Marinobacterium aestuarii: one gene and its partner. Each later gene encodes a partner of the first gene's protein in a complex. Links are inferred from orthologs where the notes say so. Each region holds a gene or a part of one and is shown in the gene's direction. Other genes may lie near its edges.

What was found.
Region 2: the proteins of pabB (region 1) and A8C75_RS04660 are in contact, whole or in part, in a solved structure (PDB 8RP0), measured with the Escherichia coli proteins. The link is inferred for Marinobacterium aestuarii from one-to-one orthologs.

What each region holds. Positions count from the first base shown.
Region 1 is NZ_CP015839.1:2,094,176-2,104,953, reverse strand. What follows is about bases 5,164-7,976. They hold pabB (aminodeoxychorismate synthase component I), read left to right. Parts: upstream 5,164-5,785; coding sequence 5,786-7,168; downstream 7,169-7,976. Other genes in these bases: A8C75_RS09210 (S8 family serine peptidase), read right to left, coding at 7,171-7,976; A8C75_RS09220 (alpha/beta fold hydrolase), read right to left, coding at 5,164-5,521. Outside these bases: Fe/S-dependent 2-methylisocitrate dehydratase AcnD, read right to left, coding at 1-1,448; prpC (bifunctional 2-methylcitrate synthase/citrate synthase), read right to left, coding at 1,578-2,711; prpB (methylisocitrate lyase), read right to left, coding at 2,807-3,700; A8C75_RS09225 (GntR family transcriptional regulator), read right to left, coding at 3,784-4,464; more of A8C75_RS09220, read right to left, coding at 4,643-5,163; more of A8C75_RS09210, read right to left, coding at 7,977-9,063; bifunctional phosphoserine phosphatase/homoserine phosphotransferase ThrH, read right to left, coding at 9,400-10,017; HTH-type transcriptional regulator CysB, read right to left, coding at 10,091-10,778. UniProt on the Escherichia coli protein: Part of a heterodimeric complex that catalyzes the two-step biosynthesis of 4-amino-4-deoxychorismate (ADC), a precursor of p-aminobenzoate (PABA) and tetrahydrofolate.
Region 2 is NZ_CP015839.1:1,063,852-1,074,712, forward strand. The notes cover bases 3,020-5,915. They hold A8C75_RS04660 (aminodeoxychorismate/anthranilate synthase component II), read left to right. Parts: upstream 3,020-4,117; coding sequence 4,118-4,714; downstream 4,715-5,915. Other genes in these bases: A8C75_RS04655 (zinc-binding metallopeptidase family protein), read right to left, coding at 3,020-3,907; trpD (anthranilate phosphoribosyltransferase), read left to right, coding at 4,866-5,909; trpC (indole-3-glycerol phosphate synthase TrpC), read left to right, coding at 5,906-5,915. Outside these bases: A8C75_RS04635 (IS630 family transposase), read left to right, coding at 1-627; A8C75_RS23555 (hypothetical protein), read left to right, coding at 828-1,253; A8C75_RS04645 (calcium-binding protein), read left to right, coding at 1,515-2,255; A8C75_RS04650 (DCC1-like thiol-disulfide oxidoreductase family protein), read left to right, coding at 2,275-2,688; more of A8C75_RS04655, read right to left, coding at 2,807-3,019; more of trpC, read left to right, coding at 5,916-6,718; A8C75_RS04675 (OsmC family protein), read left to right, coding at 6,740-7,150; rpsF (30S ribosomal protein S6), read left to right, coding at 7,362-7,775; rpsR (30S ribosomal protein S18), read left to right, coding at 7,808-8,035; A8C75_RS04690 (hypothetical protein), read left to right, coding at 8,051-8,899; rplI (50S ribosomal protein L9), read left to right, coding at 8,938-9,384; dnaB (replicative DNA helicase), read left to right, coding at 9,634-10,861. UniProt on the Escherichia coli protein: Part of a heterodimeric complex that catalyzes the two-step biosynthesis of 4-amino-4-deoxychorismate (ADC), a precursor of p-aminobenzoate (PABA) and tetrahydrofolate.

The sequences.
Region 1 (10,778 bases):
TCCAGCGCGCCGCTCATGCCGTTACAGGTGGTGCAGGCAAAACCGACGATGCCAAAGCCCAGCTGCTCGAGCTCCGGCAGCAGCTTGGCGTCTTCCAGGTACAACTGCACCGCTTTGGAGCCCGGCGCCAGGGAGGTTTTCACCCAGGGCTTGCGGCTCAGGCCACGGGCATTGGCGTTGCGCGCCAGCAGGCCTGCGGCAATGACATTGCGCGGGTTGCTGGTGTTGGTGCAGCTGGTGATAGCGGCGATAATGACAGCGCCATCCGGCATCAGGCCGGGCTCGTTTTCCACCGTACCAGAGATGCCGCGGGCGGCAAGCTCGGAGGTCGGAACCCGCGCATGGGGATTCGAGGGGCCGGCGATATTGCGGCCTACGCTCGACAGGTCGAATGTCAGCACACGTTCGTACTGCGCATCCACCAGACTGTCTGCCCAGAGGCCGGTGGTTTTGGCGTAGTTTTCCACCAGCTTGACCTGGTCATCGTCACGACCGGTAATACGCAGGTAGTCGATGGTCTGGTCATCGATGTAGAACATCGCCGCCGAGGCACCAAACTCCGGCGTCATGTTGGAAATGGTGGCCCGGTCACCCAAGGTCAGCGCCGCCACACCTTCGCCGAAGAATTCCAGGTAGGAGGATACAACCTTCTGGGCGCGCAGGAATTCGGTGACCGCCAGCACTATATCGGTGGCGGTAATGCCAGGCTGGCGGGTACCGGTCAGCTCGACACCAATGATGTCGGGCAGGCGCATCCAGGAGGCGCGGCCGAGCATCACGCTTTCCGCTTCCAGGCCGCCGACGCCGATGGCGATAACGCCCAGGGCATCCACGTGGGGCGTGTGGCTGTCCGTACCCACCAGGGTATCGGGAAAGGCGACACCCTCACGGGCCTGGATAACCGGTGACATTTTCTCGAGGTTGATCTGGTGCATGATGCCGTTGCCGGGCGGAATCACGTCGACGTTCTTGAACGCCTTCTTGGTCCAGTTAATAAAGTGGAAACGGTCTTCATTGCGGCGATCTTCGATGCTGCGGTTCTTGTCAAAGGCATCCTTTTCAAAACCGCCGTGCTCAACGGCCAGGGAGTGGTCGACGATCAGCTGGGTCGGCACCACCGGGTTAACCTTGGACGGATCGCCGCCCTGCTCGGCAATGGCATCACGCAGGCCGGCAAGATCCACCAGCGCGGTCTGACCCAGGATGTCGTGGCAGACAACACGGGCGGGATACCAAGGGAAATCCAGATCACGCCTGCGCTCGATAAACTGTTTCAGGGAATCGGTCAGGGTCGCAGGATCGCAACGGCGCACCAGGTTTTCGGCCAGCACACGGGAGGTATAGGGAAGCTGGGCGTAGGCGCCAGGCTGGATCGCTTCGACGGCGGCACGGGTGTCGAAATAATCCAGATCGGTGCCGGGCAGGGATTTGCGGTATTGAGTGTTCATGGCGCCGGGACTCCATCGAGTGGTGCTCTGCCAGATAGCACCCGCATCACTCCTCAGGGAATATTGCTGGCGGCTGTCTGGCTGAGCATAAAAGTGAACAGGGCGCTCGCGGTACGAGCGCCAGGGATATCAGGCGCGATCTTCGATCGCAATCCAGTCCGCGTGCTCAGGGCCGGTATAATCGGCGCTGGGGCGGATAATGCGGTTGTTGGCACGCTGCTCGATAATGTGGGCGGTCCAGCCGCTGACGCGGGAACACACAAAGATCGGCGTAAACAGCTTGGTCGGGATCCCCATGAAGTGATAGGCCGAAGCATGGAAGAAGTCGGCGTTGCAGAACAGCTTCTTCTCGCGCCACATCACAGCTTCGCAACGTTCGGAGACCGGGTACAGCACTGTATCACCCACTTCGTCAGCCAGCCGCTTGGACCATTTTTTGATCAGGGCATTGCGCGGGTCGGACTCACGGTAGATCGCGTGACCAAAGCCCATGATCTTTTCCTTGCGCTCAAGCATGCCCATGATTTCGCGCTCGGCCTCGTCCGCCGACGTCCAGTTCTCGATCATTTCCATGGCGGCTTCGTTGGCGCCGCCATGCAGCGGGCCACGCAGCGTGCCTATGGCCGCCGTAACGCTGGAATGTATGTCGGACAGCGTGGAGGCACAGACGCGGGCCGCAAAGGTCGAGGCATTGAATTCGTGCTCGGCGTACAAAATCAGCGACACGTTCATGACGCGCTCATGCAGCTCGTTAGGCTTTTCACCGCGCAGCAGGGTCAGGAAATGACCGCCTATGGAATCGACCTCGGGCGCTGTGGTGTCAATGCGCACACCATCGTGGCTGTAGCGGTACCAGTAACAGATGATCGACGGGAAGCTGCCCAGCATGCGATCAATGTGATCATGCTGTTCGGCAAAGCTGTGTTCGGTTTCCAGGTTGCCCAGCATTGAGCAGCCGGTACGCATGACATCCATCGGATGGGCATCCGCCGGAATCTGCTCCAGCACGGTTTTCAGCGCCTGGGGCAGACCACGATAACCCTTGAGCCGTGTGATGTATGCGTCAAGTTCAGCCCGGTTAGGCAACTTGCCGTACAGCAGCAGGTAGGCCACTTCTTCAAACTGCGCCTTGTCGGCGAGTTCGCTAATATCATAGCCACGGTAGGTCAGACCGGCACCGGACTGACCCACGGTACAGAGCGCAGTTGCGCCGGCAGACTGACCACGAAGACCGGCGCCGCTCAGTTGTTTTGCTTCAGCCATCCTGTCTCTCCTTGTTATTTGGGGCAACGGCTGTGGCGCTGCCCGTATAGTCGAATTGAATCTTGCCTAACAGCCTCACTCGCCCGGCGTCGCTGTTACTTGTTCTTGCCTTCGGCGAAGAGCGCATCGAGCTTCTGCTCGAAATCGTGATAGTTCAGGAAATCGTACAGTTCCATGCGGGTCTGCATGCTGTCGACCACGGCGCGCTGATCGCCGTCGTGCAGCAGATGTTCGAACACATTCAGCGCCGCCTTGTTGGCCGCCCGAAAGGCGGACAGCGGGTAGAGCACCATGCTGGCGCCGTTATCGGCCAGCTCCTGCTTGTTGAACAGCGGCGTAGCACCGAATTCGGTGATATTGGCCAGCAGGTGCGCACCCTTAATACCGTCAGTGAAAGCGCGGTAGTCTTCCAGCGTATGCACGGCTTCGGCAAAGATGCCATCGGCACCGGCTTCCAGGCAGGCCTGGGCGCGCTCAACCGCCGCATTCAGACCGTCCTGCTGGAAGGCGTCGGTACGGGCAATAATGAAGAAATCATCGTCGGTACGGGCATCCACCGCCGCCTTGACGCGGTCGACCATTTCGTCCAGCGATACGATTTCCTTGTTAGGGCGATGACCGCAGCGCTTTTGCGCCACCTGGTCTTCGATATGCACGGCCGCCGCGCCGCCCTTGATCATTTCCCGCACCGTACGGGCAATGTTGAAGGCGCCACCCCAGCCGGTGTCGATATCGACCAGCAGCGGTGTTTCCACCGCGTTGGTGATGCGACGCACATCTTCCAGCACATCGTTCAGGGAGGTCATGCCAAGGTCAGGCAGACCGTAGGACGCATTGGCCACACCGCCCCCGGAGAGGTAAATGGCCTGGTGCCCGACACGGGTGGCCATCATGGCGTGGTAAGCATTGATGGTGCCAACGATCTGCAGCGGCTTGTTTTCAGCCAGTGCCTTGCGAAAGCGTCCGCCTGCGGTAAGTTTGTCAGCCATGTTTTTCTCCCAGATTCTGATTCGGGTTATCCAGTCTGTGTTCAACGTTGAGGCAACGCGACGTCCAGCGCTAGGGTTGGTTGTCAGCCATGATTTTCACCCGCAGTGGAGCTCACGGCTTCGAGTTTGTTTTCGATATTGCGACGGGCCGCACTGATGTGGCGACGCATCAGCAATTCCGCCAGCTCGGGATCCCGCGCATCAATCGCATCCACGATCTGGCGGTGTTCCTTGAGCGCCCTTTTGGGGCGCGAACTGGAAACGCTGAACTGATAGCGGTACATGCGTACCAGGTGGTAAAGATCGCTGCCGAGAATTTCCAGCAGCTTGGCGTTCTTGCTGCCCTGCACGATGCGGAAATGAAAATCCAGATCGCCTTCCTTCTGAAAATAGGCCCGACCTTCGAGTTCTTCCACCGAACGCTCGTGCGCATCCAGCAGATCCCGCAAGCCCTGAATTTCGGCCTCGGTCATAAATTCGGCCGCCAGCCGGCACGCCATGCCCTCAAGGGCCTCGCGCACCCGGTAGATTTCAACCAGCTCATTGGCCGACAGCTTAACCACCCGGGCACCGATATGGGGCTTGCGCTCGATCAGGCGCAGACCTTCGAGGCGCCGCATGGCTTCGCGCAAGGGCCCACGGCTGATGCCGTAAACCCGCGCCAGCTCCGGTTCACTGATCTTGTAACCCGGTGGCATCTCACCCTTGACGATCGCGGTGACAATTTCTTCACAGACGCGATCCGCCAGTGTTCGGGTTTCCATCTGTATTGACCGTACAATCGTTTTGTCTGTCATAAGGACTCGAGAACTGAAGACTGTCGACAATGTTTAAGTAACGCCACCATAACGCCGCTTAAAACAGAGGTCAACAGTCATATTGATATAAAGTGTCGACACTATAGGTATATACACCTACTAAAACCGCCGTTCACACCACACATCACGCGCAAGTGTCGGCAGATCCCATATAACGCAACAGTTCGGCTTGCATGGTTGCCGCAATCTGGCGGGGCTTCTGGAACGGCAGCGAATGATCGGTGCCGGCCACCAGAAAGTAGTGCCAGTTGGGCAGGCGTTCAGCCAGATGACGGTGGTACTGGTGCATGGGATCGACGCTGCGCCCACCGATAAAGCTGCTGACATCGCCCTGGGCGGCGACTATGTCGTCGCGGTTCACCTCATTGATTGCCCGGGTGACGGCATTGAGCGCATTGGCAAAGCCCTGCGGACGCGCCGCCAGACGGGATACCATCATCCGCTCGGCCTCAGGCTTGATCTTGCGATCCGGTGAAATTGCATCGAGAAACTGGATGATGCCCTGCGCAGCATCGCTGCCACTCAGGTGACCCGCCGCATGACTGTAACGCTGGCGCAACGCCACGGTACTGCTCCAGTCCGGCCGATCCAGGATAGCGGACTCCAGCAGATACTGTTTTTTTACCCGCGTCGAATGCCGCTGCTTGAATAACATCGCCACCAACCCGCCCAGGGAATAGCCGCCCAGATCAAACGCCTGCCAGCCCAGGTGATCCACCAGGGCTTCCAGATCCGCCACCAGTGTCTGGACTACATAGGGATACTCCTGACCATCGGGACTGCGGGTATCCCCCATGCCGCGCTGATCAGGCACCAGTATCCAGCGCCACTGCTGAGTGAAAGCGGTCAGCGCATGCCAGGTATCCAGCCCGGCCACACCGGCCCCGTGCAGCAGCACCAGCCTGCGGTCCGATAGCGCCGCCGCGTTGTGATAGAGCCGATAGCTCAGGTGCTGGTCCGCCAGTTTCAGGCAGTGCCTGTCCACAGAAAAAGGGTGACGCATACAGGGTCCTTGAATAAGCACAGCGGGCGCAGCCGCCCAATTGAATAAAGTGTCGACACTTCGAGCACAGCGGGACAATTATAGCGCCCTCATCCGATTGCGCAGCCTTATCAGCCAAGCCGGCACCACTCAAACGACAGTATTTGAACAAGCCCTATTGTCTGGCACCCCATAGAAGCCGCTTCCCTATGCCTTCCCTAGTGCATTGCCCCTGCGCCGCGGGTAGAATTGCGGCTTTCTTACCGGCAGGCAGAATCCAGGCACGTGATCAGTCGTACAGCTTTAGACTACCGTGAAGACAGCAGCCCCCTGTTCGAGGCCATCCGCGACCTTGGCAGCCCGGTGTGGCTGGACAGCGGACGCCCGCTCAGCCCTTACGGCCGCTTCGACATCATCGCCGCGGCGCCGGATTTTCTGGTGCGTTTCAATCGCGGCGATCTGCAACTGATCCGTAACGGCGCCAGCGAAACCCTGCCAGGCTCCCCCTTCGATGCCCTGAGACAACTGCTGGCAAGACACCCCAGCCCCGAATCCCAGGACGACCTGCCATTCTGCGGCGGCCTGATCGGCCATCTGGGATATGATCTGGGACGCGCACTGGAGCAGCTACCAGCGCTGGCGGGCGATGATATTGCCTTTCCGGAAATGCGCATGGGCTTTTACAGCTGGGCCATTATCGTGGATCACCATCAGGCGCGAGCAGAACTGATCGCCCACCCAAGCTGTGAGGCACAACAGCTGCAGGCTGTACTGCAGCGCCTGCAGTGCCCAGCCAAAGCCACCACGACACCTGAGTTCAAACTGCGCGCGGGTTTTAACAATGACCTGCCCCCAGAGCAGTACAATCAGGCGCTGGCGCGCATTGATGACTATATAAAGGATGGCGACTGCTACCAGGTCAACTTTACCCAGCGCTTTAGCTCCACCTTTGACGGCGATCCCTGGCGGGCCTACCAGATGCTGCGCCGCGCCGCCCCCACACCCTATTCGGCTTACCTGGAAAGTGATGATGGCGCCGTACTGTCGCTGTCACCCGAACAGTTCCTCTGTACCGACCAGCGCCAGGTCACCACCAAGCCCATCAAGGGCACAAGACCTCGGGGCGACAACAAAGAGACGGATGCACAGCTGAAACAGGCGCTGCGCGAGTCACACAAGGATAGAGCCGAGAATCTGATGATTGTGGATCTGATGCGCAATGACCTGAGCAAGGTCTGCGCCTTGGGGTCGGTGAAGGTACCGCGACTGTTTGCCGTCGAAAGCTATGCCAACGTGCACCACCTGGTCACTACCGTGACAGGCACCCTGGCGCAGGAACAGCAGCCGCTGGATCTGCTGGAACACTGCTTTCCCGGCGGCTCGATCACCGGTGCCCCAAAAATCCGCGCCATGGAAATCATCGACGAGCTGGAACCGCAGCGACGCAATATCTACTGCGGCTCCATTGGCTATATCAGCCTGTGCGGGCGCATGGACACCAGCATTAGCATCCGCACCCTCTTGTGTGAACAGCACCGTATCTTCTGCTGGGCCGGCGGCGGCATCGTGGCCGACTCGATCACCGAGCAGGAATACGAAGAGACCTACAACAAGGTCAACAACCTGCTGAAGACGCTGGAAGCCACCTGCGATGACCGCGACGCCTGAGATTATTTTTTCGGCTTGCCACCACCCTTGCCACCGCCGTCAGTAACATCAACATAACCAGCCAATTCAACCCAAGCCGAGACTTCGTCGCCGTTACGCGCCCTTATCCGATAAAGGTAGCGACCAGAGCCCACATCATCGGCGTACGCAAGTGGCGATGGCGCTACTGCCCACGAAGCGGTACCGGTAACGGTTCCGCGCTTGGTATTCAGCTTGTCACGCTCGATATCAAATCCGGTGATCAGGCCGTCCTGTTCCCAGGTCAGTTCAACCGATTCGCCACCCGCCGAATCTGGCACTACCGTCGCCACAAGCAGACTCGGCGACAGCGGAACGACGACAGGCGGCGGAGGTGGCGGAGGTGGCGGCTCCACACTTGCCATCAAGGCGCCATGAAGATTGAGCCGGCCGTTCATCGACCAGGCAAGCATATTTTGCCCCAGGGCACCCGCCGTATCAGCTCCGCCTTCCAGATGCTGGCGCACCGCCTGATTGCAGGGTGTGACGCCGTTTGTATCCATACAGTTTCCCGGGTCCGTCAGGGACGCGCTAAAAAAGTGCGCCCATACCAGAGCCGCTGCACCGGCGACATGGGGGCTCGCCATCGAGGTTCCGGAATACCAGTCGAGACAGGCATCGCTTTCCGGATCGAACTCCACCCCCAGAATATCGGCATAGAAGATGCAGAATTCATTGGGCACCGTGGACAGGATGTACTCGCCCGGCGCCATCAGGGACACCCAACTACTGCCAAAGCTCGAAAAATCCGGAATATTGTCATCGTGATCCGTCGCTCCGACCGCAATCACCTGCGGATAGGCGGCGGGATAGAGCGGCGTATTGGTGCCCTCATTACCCGCAGCCGCGACCATCACCACGCCTGCATCCCAGGCGTTAGCGACCGCATCGGCTTCAGCCTGGGAATACTGGCCATAGCTGACCGGATCACCGTTCACGTCAAATTCGTCGCTGGCATAGCTCATGTTGATGACGTGATAGCCATTATCGGCGGCATACTGGATCGCTTCCGCTGATGCCGATACCGGGCAGACCCCAATAATGACGGTGTAGTATTCACAGAGCTCGGGATACGGGCAATAGTAGTACTGAAAGCAGGTCTTCAGGTTTCCGACCGAACTGTTCCAGCCAACACCGGCAACGCCGATTCCATTGTCGGTCGCTGCAGCCGCAATGCCCGCGACGTGAGTACCATGGCCGATAAAGTCAAGAAGCCCCTCCTCTGCGGCAACGAAGTTGACCTGCTCGACGCACTTGCCGGCGTCAAACTCCAGGCTGCCGACGGGGTTACTGGCGGAACGGCAATCGACACCGGTATCGAGTATCCCGATCTTGACATTGGCGGAGCCGGTGGAAATATCCCAGCCCTCGGGCGCATCGATATCCGCATCCTGAGACCCGCGAACCTCGGCGATACCGGTCACCGGATCGGGAATGGCATGGAGCTGAGCGGTATTGTTGAGCGCCCACTGGTCACTAAAATGATCGTTTCCGGTCCCGCTGGGCGGCGGCGGATCAGTACCTTCATTGGGTTCGATCAGAACCCGATAAAAATCAGGCTCGGCAAAAATCACGTTCGGATTACGCTGATAGACCGCAACCCGCTCCAGCACGGTCCCCGCCGGAACCTGAATCACATGCACATCGAGACCGGGAATGGTACGCAGATGACGGTCATGCCCCTGCCGAGCCAGTGACGCCATTTCAGCAGCGGCACTGCCAGGTTTAAACTTGACCAATATCCGGTCGGACGCAAAGGCAGGCGGAGGTGAAGCGTGAATTTGATCCGGAACACGCAGGGGCAATGCCTGAGCATGCCCCGCGGCGAAGGGGAAAAGCATTACAAGAGCAACAATAAGGGTTGTCAAATGGTGCATGGCGCTTACCTCCGCCCTGCCACCGGCGCAACGGCGCACGACCGGTTTGCCCCACATCCGTGAAGGATCAAAGGCAGAGCTGCTTTCGCTGCCACCCACAACCGGCAGTGACCGATACCAACCCCTCGCAGCGAACTACCGCCGTCCCTGACCCCCATGCACTACAAGGAATTACCTGTTGGAGTACGGCACAATCTCCGCGCCGGCGCCGCGTAAAAAACGAACCGAAAGCCGCTCGGAACCCACGGGCACCATGCCCGTAAAGTCTAGTGCACCCGCCCTGCAATAAACGGGACGGCAACCGGCAAATAATTCATGCGCCAAACAGGCCGCCAACTACAGACTCAGATCCCGCTCACTGGCGCGGATAAACTCCTGCTTGAGATCGGCGAAGGTCTGCACCGCCGGGAATTGTGGAAACTCGGCGATCACATTGGCAGGCGCATGGAACAGAATACCGGCCTCGGCCTGGGCCAGCATGGTGGTATCGTTGTAAGAATCGCCGGCCGCAACCACGCGGTAGTTAAGCAGCTGGAAGGCTCGCACTGACTGGCGCTTGGGATCCCGCTGGCGCAGCTTGTAACCGGTGATACGCCCCTGCTCACCACTCTCCAGCCTGTGGCACAGCAGCGTCGGATAGCCCAGCTGCTGCATCAGTGGTGCTGCGAACTCATAGAAAGTATCGGACAGTATTACCACCTGAAAACGCTCGCGCAGCCAGTCGATAAACTCACCGGCACCTTCCAGCGGCTTGAGGCGGCTAATCGTTTGCTGGATTTGCGGCAGCGTCAAACCATGCTCATCGAGAATGCGCAGGCGCTGGCGCATCAGCACATCGTAATCGGGGATATCCCGGGTGGTGGCTTTGAGGGCATCGATGCCCGTTTCTTCTGCGAATGCGATCCAGATTTCCGGGACCAGTACACCTTCCAGGTCAAGACAGGCCAGCTCCACATCAGTCTCCTTGCGTGATTAACGGGCAAAATATTGCCAGTCAATCTACCCCCTGACCCGCGGGCACGCAAGATTACATCTCGGGCAGCACCTGGCCTGCAAAGATGGCGTCGATTTCAGCCCGACTGGAACAGGCCTGAACCTGGCGTACCACATCTTCGGTGAGATGAGGCGCGAACTTCTGGATGAAGTAGTACATATAGCCACGCAGGAAGGTACCCTTGCGAAAACCGATGCGCGTGGTGGATGCCTCGAACAGGTGACTGGCATCCAGTGCTACCAGATCGCTGTCGATATCCGACTCATACGCCATGGTGGCGATAATACCGACGCCGAGCTTGAGCCGCACATAGGTCTTGATCACATCGGAATCGACTGCGGTAAAGATCACCTTGGGAGTCAGGCCTTCGCGCACAAAGGCATCATCGAGCTTGGAGCGCCCGGTAAAGCCGAATACATAGGTCACCAGCGGATAGGCCGCCAGCTCCTTGATCGTCAGCTTCGAGACCTGACACAGCGGATGATCCCTGGGCACCACCACAGAGCGGTTCCAGCGATAGCAGGGCATCATGATCAGATCACTGAAATGGGACATGGCTTCAGTGGCAATCGCAAAGTCCACGGTGCCATCGGCGGCCATTTCCGAAATCTGCATCGGCGTGCCCTGATGCATATGCAGGGATACGTCGGGATAGCTTTTGATAAACTGGGTGATCGACCAGGGCAAGGCATAGCGTGCCTGGGTGTGGGTGGTCGCCACG
Region 2 (10,861 bases), 1.0 Mb from region 1 along the record:
CTAAAGAAAGCCTGGGAACAGAACCCGGCCCGGGTCGATGCTTGGCTAAAAGAGGAGTATCCGCAAATCAAGGCGCGCGCCAAAGCAGAGAACGCGCAGATTTTCTGGGGTGATGAAACCGGGATCAAGAATACAACCCAGCATGGCCGTAGCTATGCTCCGATCGGCAAAACGCCCGTGCAGCCACTGCCGGCCAAGCGCGTATCACTGAATATGATCTCGGCGATCACCAACCAGGGGACCGTGCGTTTCATGCTGTACGAATCGATGATGAACGCCAAGGTTCTGATCAAATTTCTTCGGGCACTGATCGAATCTACGCCCGGCAAAGTGTTTCTGATTCTGGATAACCTGCGCGTCCACCATGCCAAGATAGTGAAGCGCTGGCTCGCAAAGAAGCCCGTGAAGCGCTATCTGGAAGTGTTCTTTTTGCCCGCGTACTCGCCTGAACTGAACCCGGATGAATACTTGAACTGCGATTTGAAGAACATGGTGCACAGCGGTCCGGCGGTTCGTTCGATTGACGACCTGAAGAAACGCACTCGATCGTGCATGCTCACATTGCAACGTCGGCCAGAACGGGTAAAAACCTATTTCCGGGCAGGACACATTCGGTATGCCGCATGATCGATGTATTTATCCGCCGGGTTAATATCAAAATGGGTGGTGGGTTAAATAGTCCTTTCTGTGATTTTGTACATCACTGTATACTGGGCTATGTCAGTATTAATAAATTCGTTAAGGTCTTTTTTATAAAGTTTATATGGTGCGTAGGTTAGGGCTTTTATCTCATTCTACAGACTGAACAATGAAGGAATAGCTCAGTTATGATAAGAATTATAGTTGTGCTTGGAGTTGTTGTGGCGCTATATTCCAGCAGCGCCTTGGTTAGGGCAAAGCTAGCAATAAATGAGGTGGAAAATTATGTTTCAGAAGCACTGCTAGATGTAGCTCAACCTTGGAGTTCATCAAGACTAACGGCAAGAGCATCTATTTGGCTTAATAAACATTCTGGCCTAAAACCAGATGAAATTGTTAGGAAAGGGAAGGTCGAGCTTGGAGACCTAGCTTATATAGATGGTGATCCTGATTGCGATCTATATAAAGGCATTGCTCAGCATGAAAGTGTAGAAAGGAACTATTCTGATTGTACAGTGGTCGTCAGGTTTGAGAAAAAGTCGGCCAGCATTAGCGTACGATTAGTCAAAGAGAGTGAAAACTGGAAAATAAACAATTTTATTTCCATAAAATAAGAACGAAAATAAGATGACTGCATTTACTTTCGAAAGCTTCATGCATCCGATAATGCAATTCGTTTGCCCGAAGCAGCCCATAGGCTGGGATGGGGAGCCGGTCAGTAAGGGCCAGGTGCTGGTGGAGTTTGATAATTCCCAGACTAATGCAGACCGGCAGCGGCTGGAATACGAGTTGCTGGCCGCAGGTTTCAACCTGGCGCGCCAGCAAGCAATGATATCCCGGTTGAGTCGACGGGGCGAGCCAGAGGAGCCCATCGAGTGGCCAACTCAGTTTACTGCGGCCTCCTGGCTCAGACACGCCTGTCACCCTATATGAATGCAATCGGTGTCCAGTGGTCAGGCGAAGAACTGCTATTTGATTTCTCGCAGATGGAGCAGCTGCTAACAGCCGAATTGAGCCTCGACAGTGAAAAGGTCTATGACGCCTTCGATCTGGCCACAGTGCTGGATAATAACAGCTCGAGCTGGAGCCTCAGAGACTTCGTACAGGCCAGCATCGACACGTTGCCCAGTCTCGGCGTGCTGGGTGATACCCCATTTGACAATGAGCGTTATATTGCCGGCACTTTGACGGCTGAAACATTGACAGGAACAGCCTCTGACAATTTCATGCTGGCGGGCGCCGGCGACGATATTGTCAATACGGGGGCGGGTAATGACGAGGTCTTCGCCGGGACTGGCAATGACGTTGTCACTGCATCCCACTCCGGTTCCAACTATTTGCACGGTGGCAGCGACGACGACCTGCTGCGGGTGGCACGCACCGATACCTACCGCAGCTACAACGCCCAGACCGCCGCCGGCAACAGTAACGCCCTGATCGGCGGCGAAGGCAACGACCGGCTGGAAGGCTGGACCGGCAGCGACACCTATGTGTTCAACCGCGGCGACGGCCAGGACGTGGTCAGCGATTACGACTGGGGCTACCAAGTCGGGATCTACTACTCCCGACTTTTTTATTCCGGTACAGTCGACCAAGTACTGAGTGTGGCGGTGTGAATATATTTATGGGAAGTCGATGCGCGAACTCCTGCTGATCTACGACAAGCAATGCCCCTTCTGTGAGCACTACTGTCGCCTGGTGCGTATTCGGGCGGCGGTGGGGACGCTGCGGCTGGTCAATGCCCGCGACACTGCCGAAGAGAGGACCATACTGATGGCTGAGGTCACGGCAGCCGGGCTGGATATCGACCAGGGCATGGTGCTGAAAATGGGTGAACGGCTCTATTACGGTGCTGATGCCATCGAACGGCTGGCATTGCTCAGCAGCCGCTCGGGCGCGTTTAATCGCCTGAATTACTGGATCTTCCGCTCGAAGCGCCGCTCGGCGCTGCTCTATCCGCTGCTGCGCAGCTGTCGTAACGGGGTGCTGAAGCTGATGGGCAAGTCCCGGATCAACAATCTGCAGCGCGCAGGCCGCGACCGTTTCTAATTGCCCATCTTCTAATCACGAATCACGAATCACGAATCACGAATCACGAATCACAAATCACGAATCCCAGGCCGACGGCTGACCGGATTCCGATAAAACGCGAGTCAGGTGCCCTAACCTAAGCCGACTGCACTTTGCGCTCGCGCTGATCAAGTATGACCCGGTGTACGAAGGACAGCTTTTCTATGGCGTCCGGCGCCAGGATGAAGGGGTAGAGGTCGGGCTGGCCCATGCTCTGATTCAGACTGTTGAGGGCGTAGGTGACCGGCAACCACTGTTCTATCAATGGCTCGAAATTCTTGCTGCGATAGGGATCGAAGGGCACGCCTGTGCTCAGGTCTTCGGCTTCTTCCACCCGGGGCTTTACCCTCAGGCCAAAGGCGCGGGCGGTTTCCAGGGTGTCGGCGATATGCAGGTAGTGAGCCCAGGTCTCGGCCCAGTCTTCCCAGGGATGGCTGCTGGCATAGGTGCTGACGAAGCTGTTTTGCCAGTCGGCGGGCGCACCTTTCTCGTAGTGATGCTGCAGGGATTTCTGGTAGTCCTGCGTCTCGTCGCCAAACAGGGTTCGAAAAGGCTCCAGCCAGTCGCTATCCAGTACCAGTCTGTCCCAGTAGTAGTGCCCTGACTCATGGCGAAAATGGCCCAGCAGGGTGCGGTAGGGCTCGGCCATCTGCTGGCGCATGTCTTCGCGGATGGCATCGTCGGCCTCGGCGATATTCAGCGTAATCAGGCCGGCGGCATGACCGGTCATTACACGCTCGTCGTCTTCGTGAAACGCCTTGCTCAGGTCATCCGCCAGAAAGGCAAACGCCAGCCCCTCGGCATCGGGTTCAGGCTTGGGTTCCAGGGGCAGGCCGAGGCGCATCAGGCTGAATACCAGGCGGCGCTTTTCCGCCTCCAGCCGGTGCCAGAGGGTCTTGTTACCCTCGACACTCAAATCCGGAATGGTCTGGGTCAGGCGGCAGGCCACACAGTACTCGCAGGGATCGCTGTCCGCGATCATCCAGTTGCACAGGTTGTGTTCGCTGTAGTTAACACACTTGCGATAACCGGCCTCACTGGGTTCGGCATCAACGGCAACCCAGTGATCGTCGTGGGTCTTTAGGGCTGAAAGCACCATTTTATCGGGCAGGAAGCCGAGTTCGTGCTGGCAGCGAATGCAGCTGAAATTGTCGAAGTAGAGGGTGTGGCCGCAATGCTGGCAGGTGAATAGTTTCATGTCAGGCTCCTGATGTGCAGGCAGTGTAGCCGCACCAAGGTCCCCGCAATAGCTTTCCCTGTGTCGGCAAGAGGAAAAGCCGGCGAAGTCGTGTATTATTTCCCGTCGGGTTCGGCGTAGGCGCACAATGGCGCTTTTGATTCGCAGGCAATGCCATGGTCGCGGATCGGACGAATAAGGCTTTATACGTATCAACAGATTGGGTGCTATATGCTGCTGATGATCGACAATTACGACAGTTTTACCTACAACGTCGTGCAGTATCTGGGTGAGCTGGGCGCTGATGTTCGGGTGTTTCGCAATGACGAAATTACCCTGGAGCAGATCGACGCCATGAACCCGGAGCAGCTGGTGATATCGCCTGGCCCCTGTACGCCCAAAGAGGCGGGGGTGTCAGTGCCGGCCATCGAGCAGTTCGCCGGCAAACTGCCCATTTTCGGTATCTGTCTTGGCCATCAGAGTATTGGCCAGGCGTTTGGCGGCAAGATTGTACGCGCCAAGCAGGTGATGCACGGTAAAACCTCCATGGTGTATCACAACGACAGCGGTGTCTTTGCAGGCCTTGCCAATCCGCTGGAAGTGACCCGCTACCATTCACTGGTGATCGAGCAGGCGTCCCTGCCCGACTGCCTGGAAGTGACGGCCTGGACCCAGAATGACGATGGCACTCTCGATGAAATCATGGGCGTGCGCCACCGCAGCCTGGATATCGAAGGTGTGCAGTTCCATCCCGAATCGATTTTGACACAGCAGGGACATGAACTGCTGGCCAACTTTCTCAAGCGTCGCCGTCCACAGGCGGCCTAGCAGGGTGTTGAAATACGTTGGCGAAGCAGTCAAGACAAGGCAAACATCCGTGAAAAACCGCAGTTTACGCGGTGTAAATGAGGATTTTGAACGGATTTTTAACGCAGGATTGGCCATGCAGGTTTTTTTAGCAGCCTGCTAAGGAGAGACAATGAACATTCAGCAAGCGATCGCCAAGGTGGTCGACCATCTGGATCTGACACGCAGTGAAATGATCGAGGTCATGCAGCAGGTGATGACTGGACAGTGCACTGAAGCCCAGATCGCGGGTTTCCTGGTGGCACTGCGCATGAAGAGCGAATCCATCGACGAAATTACCGGTGCGGCTCAGGTCATGCGTGACCTCGCGACGCCGGTGCATATCAATGCAGGCCCCCTGGTGGATATCGTCGGCACCGGTGGCGATGGCGCCAACCTGTTCAATATTTCCAGCGCCAGTGCCTTTGTTACCGCCGCCGCCGGCGCCAGTGTGGCCAAGCACGGCAACCGGGCCGTGTCGTCCTCCAGCGGCAGCGCTGACCTGCTGGAAGCCTGTGGCGTCGATCTGACCCTCAATGCCGCCGGTGTGGCGCGCTGTGTGGAAGATGTCGGCGTGGGCTTCATGTTCGCGCCCAGTCACCACAGTGCCATGAAGTACGCCATAGGGCCGCGGCGTCAGCTCGGCATCCGTACCCTGTTCAATATTCTCGGGCCCATGACCAACCCGGCCGGCGTCAAGCGCCTGCTGATCGGCGTGTTCAGCGATTCCCTGTGTCGCCCCATGGCCGAGGTCATGCGCGAGCTCGGCGGCGAGCATGTGATGGTGGTGCACGCCCACGATGGGCTGGATGAAATCAGCCTGGCGACCCATACCCATGTGGCGGAGCTGAAAGATGGCGTGGTAACCGAATACAGCCTGATGCCGGAAGATGTCGGCATCGAGAGCCAGAGCCTGATCGGGCTTGAAGTCAGCAGCTCGGCGGACTCCTTGCGCCTGATCATGGATGCCTTTAAAAACGCCAACAACACCGCGGCGCGCAAGGCCGGCAATATTATTGCGCTCAATGCCGGTGCGGCCATCTACCTGTCCGGTGTGGCGGCAACCCTGGCCGAGGGTGTGACCCTGGCGCGGGAGCAGCTGGAAAACGGCGCGGCGCTGGAAAAAATGGAGCAGCTGGCGGCCTTCAGTCAGCAACTGGCGCAGGAGCAGGCATGAGCAACGATACGCCCACGGTTTTGAAGAAAATACTGGCCCGCAAGGCCGAGGAAGTCAGCGAGCGCTCTGCGAAGGTATCGATCGGCGATCTCAAGTTGCGTATCGCCGATCAGCAGGGCTCTGCCACCGATCCCCGCGGTTTTGTCGACAGCATGGCGCGCAGCATTGCCGCCGGTCGCTCGGCGGTGATCGCCGAGGTGAAGAAAGCCAGCCCGTCCAAGGGGCTGTTGCGTGATCCTTTTGTGCCGGCCGATATTGCCCGCTCCTATGAGCGTGGCGGCGCCAGCTGTCTGTCGGTCCTGACGGATCTCGATTACTTTCAGGGTTGCGAAGCCTACCTGCAGGAGGCCCGCGCCGCCTGCAGTCTGCCGGTGATTCGCAAGGACTTTATCGTCGATCCCTATCAGGTATATGAAGCCCGGGCCATAGGGGCGGACTGCATCCTGCTGATAGTAGCGGCACTGCAGGATCAGCAGATGGCGGATCTGAATGCCCTGGCGCTGGAGCTGGGCATGGATGTGCTGGTTGAGGTGCATGACCGGGCAGAGCTTGAGCGCTCTCTTGGGCTCGGCAACCGCCTGGTGGGCATCAACAACCGCAATCTGCACACCTTTGAAGTGTCGCTGAACAACACCATCGAACTGCTGGATCAGGTGCCGGCCGATCGTATCGTCGTGACCGAGAGCGCCATTACCGGGCCTGCCGATGTGGCCCTGATGCGTGGGCACGGCGTGCACAGCTTTCTGGTGGGCGAAACCTTTATGCGTGCCGAAGACCCGGGTCTGAAGCTGGCTGAACTGTTTGACTGATAGGGAGCTGCGAAGATGACAATGAGTGCCAAGGTTCAGTGGGCGGGTGATGATCGTTTCAAGGCGACTACCGGTTCCGGTTTTGATGTGATGCTGGACCGTGACCTGAAAGAAGGTCCGCGGCCGATGGAATTGCTGCTGGCCAGCCTTGGCAGTTGCAGCAGCGTCGATGTCATGGCGATCCTGCGCAAGAGCCGTCAGGATGTCACCGCCTGTGTAGTGGAAATTGACGCCGAACGCGCCGATACCGTGCCCGCGGTGTTCACCGCCATTCATCTCAAGTTTGTGGTGACGGGGCGCAAGCTCAAGGAAGCCCACGTCAAGCGTGCGGTGCAGCTGTCGGCGGAGCAGTACTGCTCGGTATCGCTGATGCTGGAGAAGGGCGGCGTCAAAATGAGCCACAGCTACGAGATCATCGAGCTCGACGTTTAAGGTTCAAAGTCCGAAGCCTAAAGCTTACGGCTTAAACAGAGAAGCCGAAGGCCATGCCTTCGGTTTTATCTGGCTGCATTGCATCTGCTGTGTGATCTGCGTATAATTCCGCGTCCATTTGTACTTCATTAACCTCCTTGCTTTCGCGTGCATACACAGGTTTTCCCTGTTTAAGAGCTCGTCGAAGGCTGTAAAACCGAAAGGAGTTCCAATGCGTCATTATGAAATCGTATTTCTGGTTCACCCGAACCAGAGCGAGCAGGTTCCTGCGATGGTTGAGCGTTACACCGGCGTTATCGAAGGTGCTGACGGCAAGATCCACCGCATGGAAGACTGGGGTCGCCGTCAGCTGGCTTACCCAATCAACAATGCTCACAAAGCACACTACATTCTGATGAACGTAGAATGCAGCCAGGAAGTTCTGGACGAGCTGGAAAACATGTTCCGCTACAACGATGCCGTTCTGCGTAACATGTTCATCCGTCGTAAAGAAGCGATCACTGAAGTTTCTCCGATCAAAGCTGCTGAATCCCGCGAAGAGCGCAAGCCACGTCGTGAAGATTCCCGGCCAGAAAGGCAGGAAGAGAAACCGGCTGAAGCGACTGAAGAAGCTGCTGCCGAGTAACCCCACCTTTTATTTGATTGAGGAGAAATCCCATGGCTCGTTTTTTCCGTCGCCGCAAGTTCTGCCGTTTCACGGCGGAAGGTGTTAAAGAGATCGATTACAAAGATCTGGAAGTCCTGAAAGGTTACATCACCGAAACAGGCAAGATCGTACCCAGCCGCATCACCGGCACCAAGGCGCGCTACCAGCGTCAGCTGGCGACTGCGATCAAGCGTGCGCGCTTTGTCGCTCTGCTGCCGTACACCGATAGCCACCTGTAAGCCGGGTTAGTCGTCATGCGCAAGCTGGCTGAGCTGATAATGCGCGGCCGCTCGCAGGCGATACTGGTGGTGTTTATCGCCACCATGCTGCCGATGATGTACTGGATCAGCGCAGCGGCCGTCGGCCTGGTCACCCTCAGAAGAGGGACCAGCGAGGGTGCCGGACTCCTGGCCTGGAGCTTGCTTCCGGCCGGAGCCTGGGGGCTGATCGGAGATCCGACCCCCGCTCTGGTTATCCTGGGTACTTACGTACTTGCAGTGATACTCAGACGGACGGTGTCCTGGGGCAGCACCCTTGCGGTTCTGATACCCGTGGGTGTAATCGCCGGCATTGCTCTTGAGCAGATGCTGCGCGAGGTTCTGGGGCAGTTGGTCGAGGTTGTGCAGGAACTGCTGGCACAGTCGCAGGCGACAGTGCCAGGCGCCGAGCTCGGTGCCGATGGCTGGTATCAGTTGCTTGCCGGTGGCCTTAGTGCCTCCCATGCAGCAATGATGCTGGCCAGTCTAGTGCTGGCACGCTGGTGGCAGTCGGTACTGTACAACCCCGGTGGCTTCCGCGAGGAATTTCACCGGCTCAGACTGAGCCCGTCACTGACACTGGCTGTCATGGCGGTGCTGGTCCTGGGGCCACAGTTCGGTCTCGTAATGGTGCACTGGTTGCCATTACTGGTTTTGCCGCTGGTATTTGCCGGTCTGGCACTGGTTCACGGCAGCGTGGCCAAACGGAAAGTAGGGGGTACCTGGCTGTTCATGTTTTACATGGCGGTCGTGGTGCTGGGTCCTTACCTGATTACGATGCTGGTGTTGCTGGCTGTGATAGACAGCCTGGTCGATATCCGTCGACGCATACCGGCCAAGACTTAGTACTGCAATGACATTTGCAGAACAAAGAGGTTTACGAGATGGAAGTTATTCTGCTCGAAAAAGTTAGCAAGCTGGGTAACCTGGGTGACAAGGTTAACGTTAAAGCCGGTTTCGGTCGTAACTACCTGGTTCCTCAGGGCAAGGCTGTATCTGCCACTGAAAACAACGTCGCGAAGTTCGAAGAACGTCGTGCGGAACTGGAAGCTTCTGCTGCCGCCAAGCTGAGCGACGCTCAGGCGCGTGCAGCGCAGCTGAACGAACTGGAACTGTCTGTTGTTGCCAAAGCTGGCGACGAAGGCAAGCTGTTCGGTTCTATCGGTACTCGCGATATCGCTGATGCGATCTCCGGCTCCGGTGTTGTTGTTCAGAAAAGTGAAGTTCGTCTGCCAGAAGGTGCTATCCGCACGACTGGCGAGTTCGAAATCAACTTGCAGCTGCACGCTGAAGTGAATGCGACAATCAAGCTGAACGTTGTTGGCGAATAATTTCGTCTGACAATTTGTTTGCTGAAAAGGCACTGCGTAGAATACTGCGCAGTGCCTTTTTTTATGTACAGGATGTACGGTATGCCGCGGGCGCATGGGGCGTTTTTTGCTCCTGCAAAAACGGCATTCACGCCTTCCCTGGCGCTCATGCGCAGGAGCGGCGCATTGGTGATGCCTGGCACCAGGAGTGGGTATAGAGGCACGGCTCAGCGATAGATAGACCCCTGTTTTCGGCTTGTAGGTTATACGATGGACTTTTCAGAACTGCATGATGATGATCTGGCCAGTATCAAGCTGCCACCGCACTCCATAGAGGCGGAGCAGTCGGTACTCGGCGGGCTGATGCTGGACAACAGCACCTGGGATACCGTGTCCGAGATACTGACCGAAGATCTGTTCTACCGTCGGGATCATCGTCTGATTTTCCGCTCCATGGACAGGCTGATCAATGCCAGTCAGCCGGTCGATGTGGTGACGGTGCAGGAAGAGCTCGACCGGGTCGGTGAACTTGAAGCCGGTGGCGGGCTGGAGTATCTGGTGACGCTGGCGCGCAACACGCCTAGTGCCTCGAACATTCGCGCCTATTCCGAGATCGTGCGTGACCGCGCCCTGCTGCGCCAGATGATCTCGGTGTCCCAGGAAATTTCCGACAGTGCCTTCAATCCCGAGGGGATGCTGCCGGAGGATCTGCTCAACGATGCCGAGCGCAAGATCTTTCAGATCGCCGAGAGCCGGCCGAACCAGGGTGGCCCTGAGCCGGTTAATCCGCTGCTGAAAAAGGCCGTTGAGCGCATCGACATGCTGTTCAACAATGCCGAGGCCATGACCGGGGTGTCCACCGGCTTTGATGATCTGGACGAGAGCACCACGGGTCTGCAACCATCGGATCTGATTATCATTGCGGCGCGTCCGTCCATGGGTAAAACCACCTTCGCCATGAACCTGGTGGAAAATGCCCTGATGCTCAGTGGCCGTCCGGTGCTGGTGTTCAGCCTGGAAATGCCCGCCGACCAGCTGGTGACACGTATGCTGTCATCCCTTGGTCGCATTAACCAGACCAAGGTGCGTACCGGTCAGCTGGAAGAGGAAGACTGGCCGCGTCTCACCACGGCGGTCAATATGCTGCGGGACAAGCCGCTCTATATCGACGACACGGCCGGTATAAGCCCCAATGAAATGCGTTCCCGGGCGCGGCGTATCAAGCGCGAACACGGCGATCTGGCCCTGATCATGATCGACTATCTGCAGCTGATGCAGATCAAGGGCACCAAGATGGAAAGCCGCACGGCAGAAATCTCCGAGATATCCCGTTCCCTCAAGTCCCTGGCCAAGGAAATGGAGTGCCCGGTGGTGGCGCTGTCGCAGCTTAACCGAGCGCTGGAGCAGCGCCCCAACAAGCGCCCGGTGAACTCCGACCTGCGTGAATCCGGCGCCATCGAGCAGGATGCCGACGTCATCATGTTTATCTACCGTGATG